DNA from 3 places in the Streptomyces roseochromogenus subsp. oscitans DS 12.976 genome. Region 3 is predicted to be linked to each of the others. Evidence: riboswitches for the same ligand, from Rfam matches in the RefSeq annotation. Region 3 holds a riboswitch; each other region holds the start of a gene.

Region 1 (4,690 bases), 2.0 Mb from region 3:
CGATGTTCCTCTTCGGCGGCGAGTTCCCCGGTCACGACTTCGTCGCCCGGTTCTACTCGATCCACATCCTGCTGCTGCCGGGCATCATGCTCGGCCTGATGGTGGCGCACCTGATCCTGGTCTTCTACCACAAGCACACGCAGTTCGCGGGTCCCGGAAAGACCGAGAAGAACGTCGTCGGCATGCCGCTGCTGCCGGTCTACATGGCCAAGGCCGGAGGCTTCTTCTTCCTGGTCTTCGGTGTCATCGCGGCCATCGCGGCGGTCGCCCAGATCAACCCGATCTGGGCCATGGGCCCCTACCGTCCGGACCAGGTGTCCACCGGCGCCCAGCCCGACTGGTACATGGGCTTCGCCGAGGGTCTGATCCGCTACATGCCGGGCTGGGAGATCAACTTCTGGGGTCACACGCTCGTCCTGGGCGTGTTCATCCCGCTGGTGCTCTTCGGCCTCGTCCTGGTGGCGATCGCGGTCTACCCGTTCATCGAGTCCTGGGTCACCGGCGACAAGAGCGAGCACCACATCCTGGACCGCCCGCGCAACGCCCCGACCCGTACCGGATTCGGTGTCGCCTGGGTGACGGTCTACATGATCGGCCTGGTCGGCGGTGGCAACGACCTGTGGGCCACCCACTTCCACCTGTCGATCAACGCCGTCACCTGGTTCGTCCGGATCGGCTTCTTCGTCGGACCGGTCGTCGCGTTCATCATCACCAAGCGGATCTGCCTCGGCCTGCAGCGCCGCGACAAGGACAAGGTGCTGCACGGTCGCGAGACCGGCATCATCAAGCGCCTGCCGCACGGTGAGTTCATCGAGGTGCACGAGCCGCTCAGCCAGGAGCAGCTGCACACCCTCACGGCTCACCACCAGTACGAGCCGGCCGAGATCGGCCCGACGGTCGACGAGAACGGTGTCGAGCGCAAGGTGCCGGCCACCGAGAAGCTCCGGGTGAAGCTGTCCAACGCCTACTACGGCGAGGACAGCCAGATCCCGAAGCCGACCGTCGAGGAGTACAAGGAGATCACGAGCGGCCACGGCCACCACTGATCCCCGCGTCGCCACGCCACGCTGAAGGGCCCCGTCCGACTCCCGGACGGGGCCCTTCGCTGTGCCGGGCGGCCGATAGGGTGGGATCCACCACCTGATTTCGCAGGTACGACACCCAGGAGCGGCTATGAGCGCTGTGACCCCCGCTGGAGGCGACACCACGGCGGGCCGCTCCTGGCCCGCCCTGCTGAACGGCCTGCTGAACGGCCAGGACCTGTCCGCCGACGACACCGCGTGGGCGATGGACCGGATCATGCGCGGCGAGGCGACCGACGCGCAGATCGCCGGGTTCGCGGTGGCACTGCGGGCCAAGGGGCAGACGGTGCGGGAGATCACCGGTCTGGTCCGCACGATGTACGAGCACGCGAACGTGATCGAGGTGCCCGGCCGGACCGTCGACATCGTCGGCACGGGCGGCGACGGCGCGAAGACCGTGAACATCTCCACGATGTCGTCGCTCGTCGTCGCCGGTACGGGCGCGAAGGTCGTGAAGCACGGCAACCGCGCCGCGTCCTCCGCCTCCGGGTCCTCCGACGTCCTGGAGAAGCTGGGCGTCAACCTCGACCTGCCGCCCCGGCGGGTGGCCGAGGTCGCGGAGGAAGCCGGCATCACCTTCTGCTTCGCGGTGAAGTTCCACCCCGCGCTGCGCCATGTGGGCGCCGCACGCGGTCAGTTGGGCATCCGGACGGTGTTCAACCTGCTCGGTCCGCTGACCAACCCGGCCAAGGTGCGGGCCCAGGCGGTCGGCGTGGCCGTCGCCGAGGAGGCGCCGATCGTCGCGGGCGTGCTCGCCGAGCGCGGCAACTCCTCGCTGGTCTTCCGCGGCGACGACGGCCTGGACGAGCTGACGACGACGTCCACGTCGCATGTCTGGGTCGTCCGGGACGGCAAGGTCACCGAGGAGCGCTTCGACCCGCGGGAGGTCGGCATCGAGCTGGTCCCCGTGGAGGCGCTGCGCGGCGGCGACCCGTCCCACAACGCCGAGGTCGCCCGCCGTCTGCTGGACGGCGAGCAGGGCCCGGTTCGGGACGCGGTCCTGCTGAACTCGGCGGCGGCCCTGGTGGCCCTCCAGCCGACGGACGCCTCGCTCGCCGACCAGCTCCGGGCAGGCATGGCCAGAGCCGCAGAGTCGGTCGACTCGGGTGCGGCGAAGCGGACGCTGGAGCGGTGGGTGGCAGCCACCAACCGCTGACACCGGCGGGGTGTGACGCGAGGCGCAGTCCAGATGGCGGACTGCGCCTTGCGCGTCGAAGATCGTATGGCAGGATACGAGCCAGGTCATGAGCGACAGTCATTCGGCCCCGGCCGGCTGTCCGGCAACCCTCCGTCCGTGGCGGGGTGCCCCGGGTGAAGACCAGGTCGTAGGCAGCGAGGTCTACGGCAAGCGCGGACCCCTCGCGCGCTGCTGATGGAGCGCGGGACCAGGGGTCCTGGTCGTCGAGGGAGCCTTCCGTGAGCAAGCGAATGCGATAGGGCCGCAGAGCCCCGCCTCCGCATACCCCTTTTCTCTTCATCCCCGTGCTTGAGCCATGCCCGCTCGCACGGCGATTCCGCCTTGCCCTACGGGAGTTCACCCATGTCCGTCTTCACCGCTGCCGCCGACCAGTCCGTTTGCGCCCCGCTGCCCGTTCTGGGCCGGGATGTCACCGTCCCGCTCGTCACCGGCGGCGAGGTCACCTACGCGGCCCTCGACTACGCGGCCAGCGCCCCCGCCCTGCAGCGCGTCTGGGACGACGTGGCCGCCTACGCGCCGTACTACGGCAGCGTCCACCGCGGCGCCGGCTACCTCTCGCAGCTCTCCACCGACCTGTTCGAGAACGCCCGCAAGGCGGTCGCCGAGTTCCTCGGCTGCCGCGCCGACGACCAGGTGATCTTCACCCGCTCGACCACGGACTCCCTGAACCTGCTGGCCCGCACGCTCCCCGTCGACTGCCAGGTCTTCGTCTTCGAGACCGAGCACCACGCCTCCCTGCTGCCCTGGCAGGACGCGCACGTCACCTACCTCAACGCCCCCCGCACCCCACGGCAGGCCGTGGCGACCCTGGAGCGGGCCCTCGCCGACCGGAACCCCCACGGCCCGGCCCTGGTCTGCGTCACCGGCGCCTCCAACGTCACCGGCGAGCTGTGGCCGGTGCGCGAACTGGCCGCCGCGGCGCACGCGCACGGCGCCCGGATCGTCCTCGACGCCGCCCAGCTCGCCCCGCACCACCCGCTCGACATCCGCGATCTGGACGTCGACTGGGTCGCCTTCTCGGGCCACAAGCTGTACGCCCCCTTCGGCGCCGGCGTCCTGGCCGGCCGTGCCGACTGGCTGCGCACGGCCGAGCCGTACCTCGCGGGCGGCGGCGCCAGCCGCAAGGTGACCCGGCGTCAGGACGGCGGCGTGGACGTGGAGTGGCACGAGAGTGCCGCGCGGCATGAAGCGGGGTCGCCCAATGTGATCGGCGCCTACTCCATCGCGTCGGCCTGCAAGGCGCTCACCGAGGCCGGCTGGGACACCCTGGTCGCCCGCGAGCAGCACCTGATCACCAAGGTCCGTGCGGGCCTGGCCGCCGTCCCCCAGGTGAAGGTGCTGTCCCTCTTCGGGGACGACGCCCCGCGCGTGGGCGTGATCTCCTTCGTCGTGGACGGCTGGAACAGCTCCCACTTCGCCGCCGCGCTCTCCGCCGAGTACGGCATCGGCGTCCGTGACGGCCTCTTCTGCGCCCATCCCCTGGTCCGCACCCTGCTCGGCAGCGACCCCCAGGCCCAGGGCGAGTGCGGCGCCCCCGAGGCGGCCCCCGGCGAGAAGTCCCTCAACGCCATCCGCGTGAGCTTCGGCGCGGGCACCCCCGACGAGCACGTGGAACGCTTCGTCAACGCCGTGAAGGAACTGGTGACCGAGGGCGCGAAGTGGACGTACAGGACGGAGGACGGCCGCTGCGTCCCGGCGGTGTGATCCAGACCGGCCTCAGGGGCAGCGCCCCGCAGACGTAGAGGCTCTACGACTCCAGCCCGATGGAGAACGCCGCCTCCAGGTCATGCTGGGAGTACGTACGGAACGCGACGTGCGTGTCCGTCCCCTCCACCCCGGGAATCTTGCTGATCCGCCCGGGGATGACATCGGCGAGATCATCGTGCTGCCGCACCCTGACCATCGCGATCAAGTCATACGTACCCGTGACGGAGAAAACCTCGCTCACCGATTCCAGCGAAGCGATCTGCTCCGCGATCTCGGGGATCCGGTCCACGCTGGTCTTGATGAGGACGATCGCGGTGATCACGGCTGGTTCTCTCCCTCGGGTGCCGGAGCTGGGGCGCACTTCACTCTAGCCGCACGGCCGTAGCGCACCCACGCGTAGCCGAAGCCCAGCCCGAAGCCGACCAGGTGGGCCAGATACGCCACCCCGGGGCCGTCGGAGGTCTGCTCGGCCGCCGCCCACTGCAGGGCCGCCCAGAACGGCAGCACGACCCACGCGGGGAACCTGAGAGGCAGGAAGAACAGGAACGGCAGAAGACTGGTGACGCGGGCGCGGGGGAACAGGTAGAGGAACGCTCCGAGGACCGCCGAGATCGCCCCGGAGGCGCCGACCAGCGACTGCTCGGAGGTGGCATTGGCGGCCGCGTAGCCCAGCAGGGCCAGATATCCGCAGCCGACGTAGAAG
Region 2 (4,690 bases), 1.8 Mb from region 3:
GAGTACCAGCGGGCCCCGCTCGCGCGCGACGCCTCCACGAACACCGCCTGCCGCACGCGCAGTACCTCTGCGCGCGCCACTCGGGCGAACGCGGCGACGCTGGCGATGCCGACCGCGACGGCCACCCTCACCGTGCCGTAGCCCAGCGCGGTGACCAGGGCCAGGGACATGAACAGCGCGGGGATGGACAGCAGTACGTCGACGAAGCGCATCAGCACGTCGTCCACCCAGCGGCCCACGAACCCGGCGACCACCCCGAGCAGTCCGCCGACCACGAACGCCACCAGCACCGCGATCAGCGTGGCCTTCAGGGACAGCTGGGCGCCATGGACGACCCGCGAGAACACATCGCGGCCCAGCTCGTCGGTGCCGAACCAGTGACTTCCGCTCGGTCCGCGGAAGTTCTGCGACGGCACGCCCTTCAGCGGGTCCTGCGAGGTGAACAGGTCGGGCCAGAACGAGGCCAGCACCACCAGCACGAGGACGACGACCGACAGCAGCAGTCCCGGGCGGCGCACCGCGAAGCGCAGCAGCCGCCGTACATCCACGCGGCGTCCCGGCTCCGGACCCGACCCCGCCTCGACCGGGCGGGCGAGCCCCAGCGCCGCCTCGGCCGGGTCGTCGACAAGGCTCTGGCTCATGCGAGTGCCGCCCTTCTGCCTGAGGCCACCACGATCCGCGGGTCGAGGAGTGGATAGACCAGGTCGATGACGAGGTTCGTCGTCACGAAGATCAGCGCCCCGAAGGCCACCACCCCCTGGACCACCGGGATGTCCTGGGCGGTGACGGCCGCCGCGGTCACGCGCCCGAGGCCGTCGCGGGAGAACACCGTCTCGACGACCACCGAACCGGCGATCAGCTGCCCGACCAGCAGGCCGACGACCGTCAGCGCCGGCAGGGACGCATTGCGCAGGGCGTGCCGCAGATGCACCCGCCACCGGTCGGCACCCTTGGCCCGCGCGGTCTCCGCATACGCCTGGTCCAGTGCGGTGAGCAGGCTCTTGGCGAGCACCTGGGCGACCTGCGCGCCGGTCGGGACCGCCAGAGTCAGGGCCGGCAGGACCAGCCCCTTCAGGCCGTCGTTGCCGAACGCGGGGAACCAGTGCAGCCGGAAGGAGAACGTCTCGACGAGCAGCAGCCCCACCCAGAACGTCGGGACGGACACCCCCAGCGGCGGCAACGACAGCAGCAGCTGCCGCAGCCAGCGCCGAGCGGTGTAGGTCGCCAGCACCGCCAGACCACCGCCGAGCAGCACCGCCAACAGCAGGGCAGCACTGGTCAGTTGGAGGGTCTGCGGCAGCGCGTCGGCCAGCGTCGAGGTGACCGGACGGCCGGTGGCGACCGAGTCGCCGAAGTCTCCGCGCACCGCCCGCCCGAGGTAGTCGGCGTACTGCACCAGCACCGGCTTGTCGAAGCCGTACTCGTGCCGCAGCGCGGCCAGCCGGGCCGGGTCGACGTCCCCCGAGTCCATCCCGGCACCGGCCATCGCGGTGACCGGGTCACCAGGCAGCCAGTTCAGTACCAGGAACGACACCGTGTACGCCGCCCACAGCACCCCGACCGCCTGTGCCAGTCGCTTGATCACATAGCGGCGCATGCGCTAGCCGATCCAGGTGTCGTGCAACTGGATGCGGCTGCCCGAGTCGAAGTCGAGGCTGTGCACCTTCTTCGACACGGCCAGCTGGGTCTGGAGCTCCACCACCGGCACGTTGTACGCGTTCTGCACGATCAGCTTCTGCACCTCGTCCACCAGCTGCTCGCGCTTGGCGGTGTCCGTGGTCGCGGCCTGCCCGGACAGCGCCGTGTCCAGGGAAGTGGCGGGCAGGCGGTAGAAGTTGGCCAGCCGGGAGGAGAAGGAGGTACGCAGGATGTCCGGGTCGGAGCGGGTCACGTTGCTCCACACCAGGTCGAAGTCACCGCCCTGGAGCGTGGTGGCGAACTGGCTGACCTGACGCTGCTTGAGCACCACGTCGATCCCGACGGCCTTCAGCTGCTGCTGGACCAGCTCCAGTGCGGGCTGGTTGGTGGCGGCGTTGGGGAACCAGCTGATGGTCAGGCTCAGCCTCTTGCCGTCCTTGGCGCGTATGCCGTCACTGCCGGCTTTCCAACCGGCCGCTTCCAGCAGGGACTTCGCCTTGGCCGCGTCGAAGGCGAGGTCCGAGGAGAGGTCGGTGTAGTCGGGCGTGGTGTGCGCCAGGACGCTGGTCGCCGGCTGGGTGCCGGTCGGGAACACGGTGTCGGCGATCTGCTTGCGGTCGATGGCCGCCAGGATCGCCTGACGCACCTTCACGTCCTTCAGCAGCGGCCGCGAGTTGTTGACGCCGAGCCCGAAGGCCACGCCGGGGTTGGCCCGGCGCAGCAGGGTGACCTGACCGCCCCCGAGCGCCGCCTCGTTGGCCTTGCCGACGCTGCTGATCGCGTCCACCTGCCCGGACTGGAGGCTGCCGGCCCGCACCCCCGCCTCGGGGATGACCTTGAAGACCAGCTTGTCCAGGTAGGCCTCGCCCTTCTTGGACCACAGCGAGGAGCCCCAGTCGTAGCCGGTGCGCTTGGCCAGAGTGATCGACTGGTTCTGGACGTACTGCCTGAGTACGAACGGCCCCGACCCGATCACACCGTCGCTGCACTTCTGCTGCGGGGTCTTCTTCACGCTCGGCGACGACTCGATGCCCAGCGAGTGGGTCGAAGTCGCCTGGAGGAACTGGGCGTTGGGCTCCTTGAAGGTCACCTTGACGGTCAGCGGGTCCACCGCGGTGGTGCTCTTGACGCCGCTGAGATAGCCCTGGGCGAGGACCCCGAGGGCGCCGAGCTTCGGCACCGCGTCGAAGTTGTCCTTGACCACCTGCGCGGTCAGCTGGGAGCCGTCGCTGAAGGTGACGCCCGAGCGCAGATGGAAGGTGAACTCCGTGGCGTCGGCGTTGATGTCCCAGCTCCTGGCGAGCCACGGCACGATCTTGCCGGTGCTGGGGTCCTGGTCGGTCAGGGAGTCCACGGTCTGGCGCACCGAGTAGATGCTCTCGTTGCTGCCGACCTGCTGTGGATCCACGCAGCCGACGTCGGAACCCACCGCGAAGGTCAGGGTGCCACCGGACTTCGGCCGGTTGCTTCCGCTACCGGGGTCGTCGCCCGAACCGCAGGCGGTCAGCAGTACACCGGTGGTCAGCAGGGCGGCGAGGGGCGCCCAGCGGGGGGCTCTGAAAGCCGGAAGTGCGTTCACGGAGGGTTCTCCTACTCGTGTCACCAGGCAAGAAGGCGCCGTACAAGGCACGACCGTGCATGGGTGTGCGGCCCCGGCCGGTACCAGACCGGTGGCGGGGAAGCGCTGTGCAGACAGGGATCAGGGCGGAGCGGGGTCAGCCGCAGGCGGGTGCGGTGACGGCCGGTGCGTGCCGGACTACGACCGGCGGAAGGGGCCGTCAGGCCTGACAGAGGCAGCTGGTCGAGCGCTTGAGGTCGATGTGGCGCCGACGCGAGAGCCGGGAGAACACGGTGGCGCCGGCGAAGCGGGCGCTGAGGTCACCACCGTGGCGCATGCCGGTCCTCCACATTTCCGGCCCCGGTCACGGGGCCACGCGCTTGCGGGGATCGTCGGTGATCCCGCCGGGCTTTCACCTGGAGCACCCCACCGCGCGGGAGGGTTGCCGGTCAGCGAGCCAGGGCTTGACGCTGACACTCAATGCCGTTCGTGATCGTACGGAGGGCTCTTGTCGTACGTCAATGCCGGAAATCGACGCCCTGCAGGGGCAGTCGGACCGGCACCGGGTCCGGCTCAGGCACCGCCGCGCTCGCGGGGGATCTTCTGGCCGGCCTCGATCGCCACCGGGAGGCGGTTCTCGGCCGGGGGCAGCGGACAGGTGGCCAGGTCCGTGTAGGCGCACGGCAGGTTCGCGGCGCGGTTGAAGTCCAGGACGACCGTACCGTCGGCGGCGGGCGGCTCCAGGATGAGGGCCCGGTTGGCGGCGTAAGTGGTGACCCCGGAGGTCTCGTCGGTGAAGAGCACCATCAGCCGGTCCGCACCAGGGCCGGGGAACGCGGTCAGCGACAGCGGGCGCCCGTCCAGCTCGAACTCGACCCTGCCGGGAGCGTCGTACACATGCTCAAGGCCCTCGACCGCGGCGCCCACGGTGGTCGGCCGCGGCGTGTCGAAGGGGATGTAGCGGCCCGTCACGGCCCAGCGCGGGTCGGGGGCGTACGCGGGCGTTCCGGTGAAGGCCGTGCGCAGCGGCGCGTCCGGGTGCCGGGGGCGCACGATGTCGTTGCCGCCGCGCTTGGCGACCTCGATGACGGCGTCTCCCCAGACCGCGTCGACGCCGCCGCGTTCGGGAAGCACGCCGAAGTGGTGTTCCCCGTGCACCGGCGTTCCGCCGACGACCAGTTCCTCGCCGTCGTCGAGGTCCACGACGACCCCGTCGGGGCCGGTGCGCCACGCACCCGGCGCGTCCGGGAAGCGCCGGGGCCGGTCGTCGAGCCAGTGCAGGCCGGTGATCGCCAGGAACCCGTGCGGGCCGGCGAGCCGGGCCTCCTGGGCGCGGTACCACTCCAGCCAGTTCTCGGTGAAGGCACGGAAGTCGGTCGTCGTGGCCTCGGTGGTCATGGGTTCTCCTTCGTCACGGGGGTGCAGGGGGGCCGGTCGGGCCGTCGGTTCGACCGGCGTGCTCAGCGGGCCAGTTCGCCGAGGAGTCGCCAGGTG
Region 3 (4,690 bases):
GCGCGCCGACCGCTACGACCGGTTCACGCCACCTTGCGGTCGGCGTACTCGGCGATCTCCGCCATCGGTGGCCGCTCCTCGGTGTCCACCGAGTACGTGTGCGGCTCGAAGCCGTCCGTGCCGCGTTCGAACTGGGTCAGCGCCGGACGGACCAGGTGGCCGCGGGCCAGCCGGAGCTGGGCCGTGCGGTAGATCTCCGCGGCCATCCGGCCCAGCGCCTGTCCGTCCTGGTGGCGGTGTCTGCGCACGCCCACGTCCACCTGCGCGAGCGCGTCGAGCCCCACCAGGTGCAGCGCGTCCACCAGCATGCCCAGCTCCACGCCGTAGCCGACGGGGAAAGGGAGCTGTTCCAGCAGGCTGCGGCGGGCCGCGTACTCGCCGCCCAGCGGCTGCACGAAACCGGCCAGCCGCGGCCAGTGCAGGTTCAGCAGCGGGCGGGCCATCAGCTCGGTGACCCGGCCGCCCTGCCCCGCCGCCCCGGCCAGCGGACGGTCGTACATGGCCTTGACCAGGTCGACTCCCGGCTCGGTGAGCAGCGGGCCGACGATCCCGGAGACGAAGTCGGAGGAGAACTCCCTGAGGTCGGCGTCGACGAAACAGACGATGTCCCCACCGGTCACCAGCAGGGAGCGCCACAGCACTTCACCCTTTCCGGGGACGGCGGGAATGCGCGGGAGGATCTCGTCGCGGTGAACGACCCGCGCGCCCGCGGCCGCGGCGACCTCGGAGGTACGGTCGGTGGAGCCGGAGTCGACGACCACGATCTCGTCGACCAGCGGAACCTGCTCCACCAGGTCATGGCGGACGACCGCGACGATGTCGCCGACCGTCTCCTCCTCGTTGAGCGCGGGCAGTACGACGCTGATCGTCTGACCCGTGCGCTGCTTGGCGGACAGGACGCGGTGGAGAGGGCGATCGGTCACGGACCAGGAGCGGGTGGCCAGCCAGTGCTCGACTTCTTCCAGCACGGTCTGCGGCTCCTCTCTGTTCGTGATCACAGGGGGCGAACCGTGTGATCCATCTCGCGGTTCGGACGACTATCTCAACTGTCCTGGCCTTCGGTTACAGTCTTGAACAACGCCGATGACCATCGCATGTCGGAGGGTCACGCGCGTTCACAACCGAATACCGCTCATCCAGAGGGGCAGAGGGACACGGCCCGATGAAGCCCCGGCAACCCTCCAGCCGATACTCGTAGATCAACCTGATCAGGTCTGATCGCTCCGCGAGGCTCCCGGCTAGGGAAGGTGCCAAATCCGTCTCATGGCGAGATGCGTCATGAGGAAGATGAGGAGAAAGGGCCTCGCCTCCATGGCTGTGCAGACAGTTGCAAGCACCAGCGAATCCACCGTCGACCTCGGTCCCGCCGCGGCCCTGAGCTGTCGCGAGTGCGGGCATCGTGTCCCGCTCGGCCCGGTCTTCGCCTGCGAGGAGTGTTTCGGCCCGCTGGAGATCGCCTACGACTTCTCCGGCTACGACACCGAAGAGCTGCGCCGCCGTATCGAGGCCGGCCCGGCGAACATCTGGCGGTACGCCCCGCTGCTGCCCGTCCCGGCGGACGTGGCCGAAAAGCCCAACCTGAACCCGGGCTGGACCAAGCTGGTCAAGGCCGACAACCTCGCCCACGAGCTGGGCGTCACCGGCGGCCTGTATGTGAAGGACGACTCCGGCAATCCGACGCACTCCTTCAAGGACCGCGTCGTCGCCCAGGCCCTGGAGGCCGCCCGCGCCTTCGGCTTCACCACGCTCTCCTGCTCCTCGACCGGCAACCTGGCCGGTGCCGTCGGCGCCGCCGCGGCCCGCGCCGGCTTCCGCTCCTGCGTGTTCATCCCGCATGACCTGGAGCAGGGCAAGGTCGTCATGGCCGCGGTCTACGGCGGCGAACTGGTCGGCATCGAGGGCAACTACGACGATGTGAACCGCTTCTGCTCGGAGCTGATCGGCGACCCGGCCGGCGAGGGCTGGGGCTTCGTCAACGTCAATCTGCGGCCGTACTACGCGGAGGGCTCCAAGACCCTCGCGTACGAGATCTGCGAGCAGCTCGGCTGGCGGCTGCCCGACCAGATCGTGATCCCGATCGCCTCCGGCTCCCAGCTCACGAAGATCGACAAGGGTCTGAAGGAGCTGATCGAGCTGGGTCTGGTCGAGGACAAGCCGTACAAGGTCTTCGGCGCGCAGGCCGAGGGCTGCTCGCCGGTGTCGACGGCCTTCAAGGCCGGCCATGACGTGGTCCGCCCCCAGAAGCCGAACACCATCGCCAAGTCCCTCGCCATCGGCAACCCGGCCGACGGCCCCTACGTCCTCGACATCGCGCGCCGCACCGGCGGTGCCGTGGAGGACGTGACGGACGAGGAAGTCGTCGACGCCATCAAACTGCTGGCCCGCACCGAGGGCATCTTCGCGGAGACGGCGGGCGGTGTGACCGTGGGCGTCACCCGCAAGCTGATCAAGGACGGCGTCCTGGACCCGACGAAGACCACGGTGGTTCTCAACACCGGTGACGGGCTGAAGACGCTGGACGCGGTGGCTGGTACAGGGCTGACCGCGACCATTCGTCCCAGCCTTGATTCGTTCCGCGAGGCCGGCCTCGCGTAACTGAGTTCGTCTGCGGGCCGGTGGGGGCTGGTCGTGCCCACGCGGCGGTAGCCGTACATCAAATACAGCCCCGCGCCCCTGGGGCGTCACCCTGACCGGAGGTTTCATCGTGAGCGTGACCGTTCGCATCCCGACCATCCTGCGCACCTACACCGGTGGGCAGGCCGAAGTGGCCGCCGAAGGCGCCACCCTCGCCGAGGTCATCGAGGACCTGGAGAAGAACCACACCGGGATCGCCGCCCGCGTCCTGGACGACCAGGGCAAGCTGCGCCGTTTCGTGAACGTCTACGTCAACGACGACGACGTCCGCTTCGAGCAGGGCCTTCAGACCGCCACCCCGGACGGCGCGGGTGTCTCCATCATCCCGGCGGTCGCCGGCGGCTGATCGTTACCTTGGGTAACTTCAGTTACCCATTGTTCATTGAATTGCCTCCTCCGTGAGAGAAGCGGAGGGGGCGATTCTGCGTGATTGAGCGCGGTACAGTTGGGGAACCTGGTCGCGGCCTTCGGGTCGCGAGCCCTGGATTCGTGCCGCACGCCCGACAAGAAGCAGCCAAAGTACGCGGGTTTTATGCGGCTTTTGTGGCCTTTGTGTGGCCCGACTTGCCCCGAAGTCGGGCGAATTCTCACCACATTCCGGACCGTTCCCGTCCAGAATTCTCGTCCGATTGACCTGTTGCAGACGGCAGTTGGACAGATACATTCAGCCGCGGTCGACGCGTTCCGGCGCACGCCCCCGACCGATTTGGGGGGTGAGGTCTGACCCGGGTCCGCGAAGTGTGGATCTGTGCAAGGGCCAGTAATAGGGGAGTTAGGCATGGCTCAGGGCACCGTCAAGTGGTTCAACGCGGAGAAGGGGTACGGCTTCATCGCGGTCGACGGTGGTGCGGATGTTTTCGTCCACTACAGTGCGATCCAGATGGACGGTTACCGCACCCTGGAAGAGGGACAGCGGGTCGACTTCGAGATCTCGCAGGGTCAGAAGGGCCCGCAGGCGGACATGGTCAAGCTGGCGACCAGCTGAAGCACGCGTCGGCTGACAGCGACGTTCTTCTGCTCATCTTCGAAGGGCCCGTACCTCCTGGGGTGCGGGCCCTTCGTCATGCCCGGCGCGCCCCCTGTTCATGCCCGGCGTTCATGCCCGGCGCCCCCCGTTCGCGCGCGGCTGAGCGAGGCCCCCGGCAGGCGCGAGGCGCTTGCACTCGGGCATGCCGAGTGCTAATCATTGGCGTTAGCACTCTGAAGGTGAGAGTGACAAAGAAGGACCGGGTCGGTGAGGTCCGCGGGCCACGTGGGGCAGGGAACCACAGGCCGGCGAACCGTCCGTCGCGGGCGCGGGCGCGGTCCGAAGGAATCACCCCCAGTCCTGGAGGGACCACTTCACATGGCCAAGATCATCGCGTTCGACGAGGAGGCGCGGCGCGGCCTCGAGCGCGGCATGAACCAGCTCGCGGACGCCGTCAAGGTGACGCTCGGCCCCAAGGGTCGCAACGTCGTCCTCGAGAAGAAGTGGGGCGCCCCCACGATCACCAACGATGGTGTCTCCATCGCCAAGGAGATCGAGCTCGAGGACCCGTACGAGAAGATCGGCGCCGAGCTGGTCAAGGAAGTCGCGAAGAAGACCGACGACGTAGCCGGTGACGGCACGACGACCGCGACCGTCCTGGCCCAGGCCCTGGTCAAGGAAGGCCTGCGCAACGTCGCCGCCGGCGCCAACCCGATGGCCCTCAAGCGCGGTATCGAGAAGGCCGTGGAGGCCGTCTCCGCCGCCCTGCTGGAGCAGGCGAAGGACGTCGAGACCAAGGAGCAGATCGCCTCCACCGCGTCCATCTCCGCCGCCGACACCCAGATCGGCGAGCTGATCGCCGAGGCCATGGACAAGGTCGGCAAGGAAGGCGTCATCACCGTCGAGGAGAGCAACACCTTCGGTCTGGAGCTTGAGCTCACCGAGGGCATGCGCTTCGACAAGGGCTACATCTCCGCCTACTTCGCGACCGACATGGAGCGCATGGAGGCGGCGCTGGAGGACCCGTACATCCTCATCGCCAACTCCAAGATCTCCTCGGTCAAGGACCTGCTCCCGCTGCTGGAGAAG

Evidence for each region. A riboswitch is a leader RNA that binds a small molecule or an ion and turns the genes downstream of it on or off. The one in region 3 is predicted to bind S-adenosylmethionine.
Region 1: another riboswitch for S-adenosylmethionine. It lies ahead of M878_RS80515 (aminotransferase class V-fold PLP-dependent enzyme); the one in region 3 lies ahead of thrC (threonine synthase).
Region 2: another riboswitch for S-adenosylmethionine. It lies ahead of M878_RS000000101495 (putative leader peptide); the one in region 3 lies ahead of thrC (threonine synthase).

Annotation. Positions count from the first base shown of each region.
Region 1 covers NZ_CM002285.1:7,134,512-7,139,201, forward strand. Annotated here, with positions in the region: gene qcrB (cytochrome bc1 complex cytochrome b subunit) at 1-1,046, shown strand, start outside; gene trpD (anthranilate phosphoribosyltransferase) at 1,174-2,238, shown strand; SAM riboswitch class IV at 2,323-2,439, shown strand; gene M878_RS80515 (aminotransferase class V-fold PLP-dependent enzyme) at 2,623-3,984, shown strand; gene M878_RS80520 (Lrp/AsnC family transcriptional regulator) at 4,028-4,309, opposite strand; gene M878_RS80525 (rhomboid family intramembrane serine protease) at 4,306-4,690, opposite strand, start outside.
Region 2 covers NZ_CM002285.1:6,935,736-6,940,425, forward strand. Annotated here, with positions in the region: gene M878_RS79685 (ABC transporter permease) at 1-641, opposite strand, end outside; gene M878_RS79690 (ABC transporter permease) at 638-1,597, opposite strand; gene M878_RS79695 (ABC transporter substrate-binding protein) at 1,601-3,217, opposite strand; gene M878_RS000000101495 (putative leader peptide) at 3,417-3,548, opposite strand; SAM riboswitch class IV at 3,568-3,681, opposite strand; gene M878_RS79700 (DUF1684 domain-containing protein) at 3,770-4,594, opposite strand; gene M878_RS79705 (LLM class F420-dependent oxidoreductase) at 4,657-4,690, opposite strand, start outside.
Region 3 covers NZ_CM002285.1:5,150,820-5,155,509, forward strand. Annotated here, with positions in the region: gene M878_RS71975 (glucosyl-3-phosphoglycerate synthase) at 24-968, opposite strand; SAM riboswitch class I at 1,130-1,294, shown strand; gene thrC (threonine synthase) at 1,312-2,595, shown strand; gene M878_RS71985 (MoaD/ThiS family protein) at 2,705-2,980, shown strand; gene M878_RS71990 (cold-shock protein) at 3,413-3,619, shown strand; gene groL (chaperonin GroEL) at 3,980-4,690, shown strand, end outside.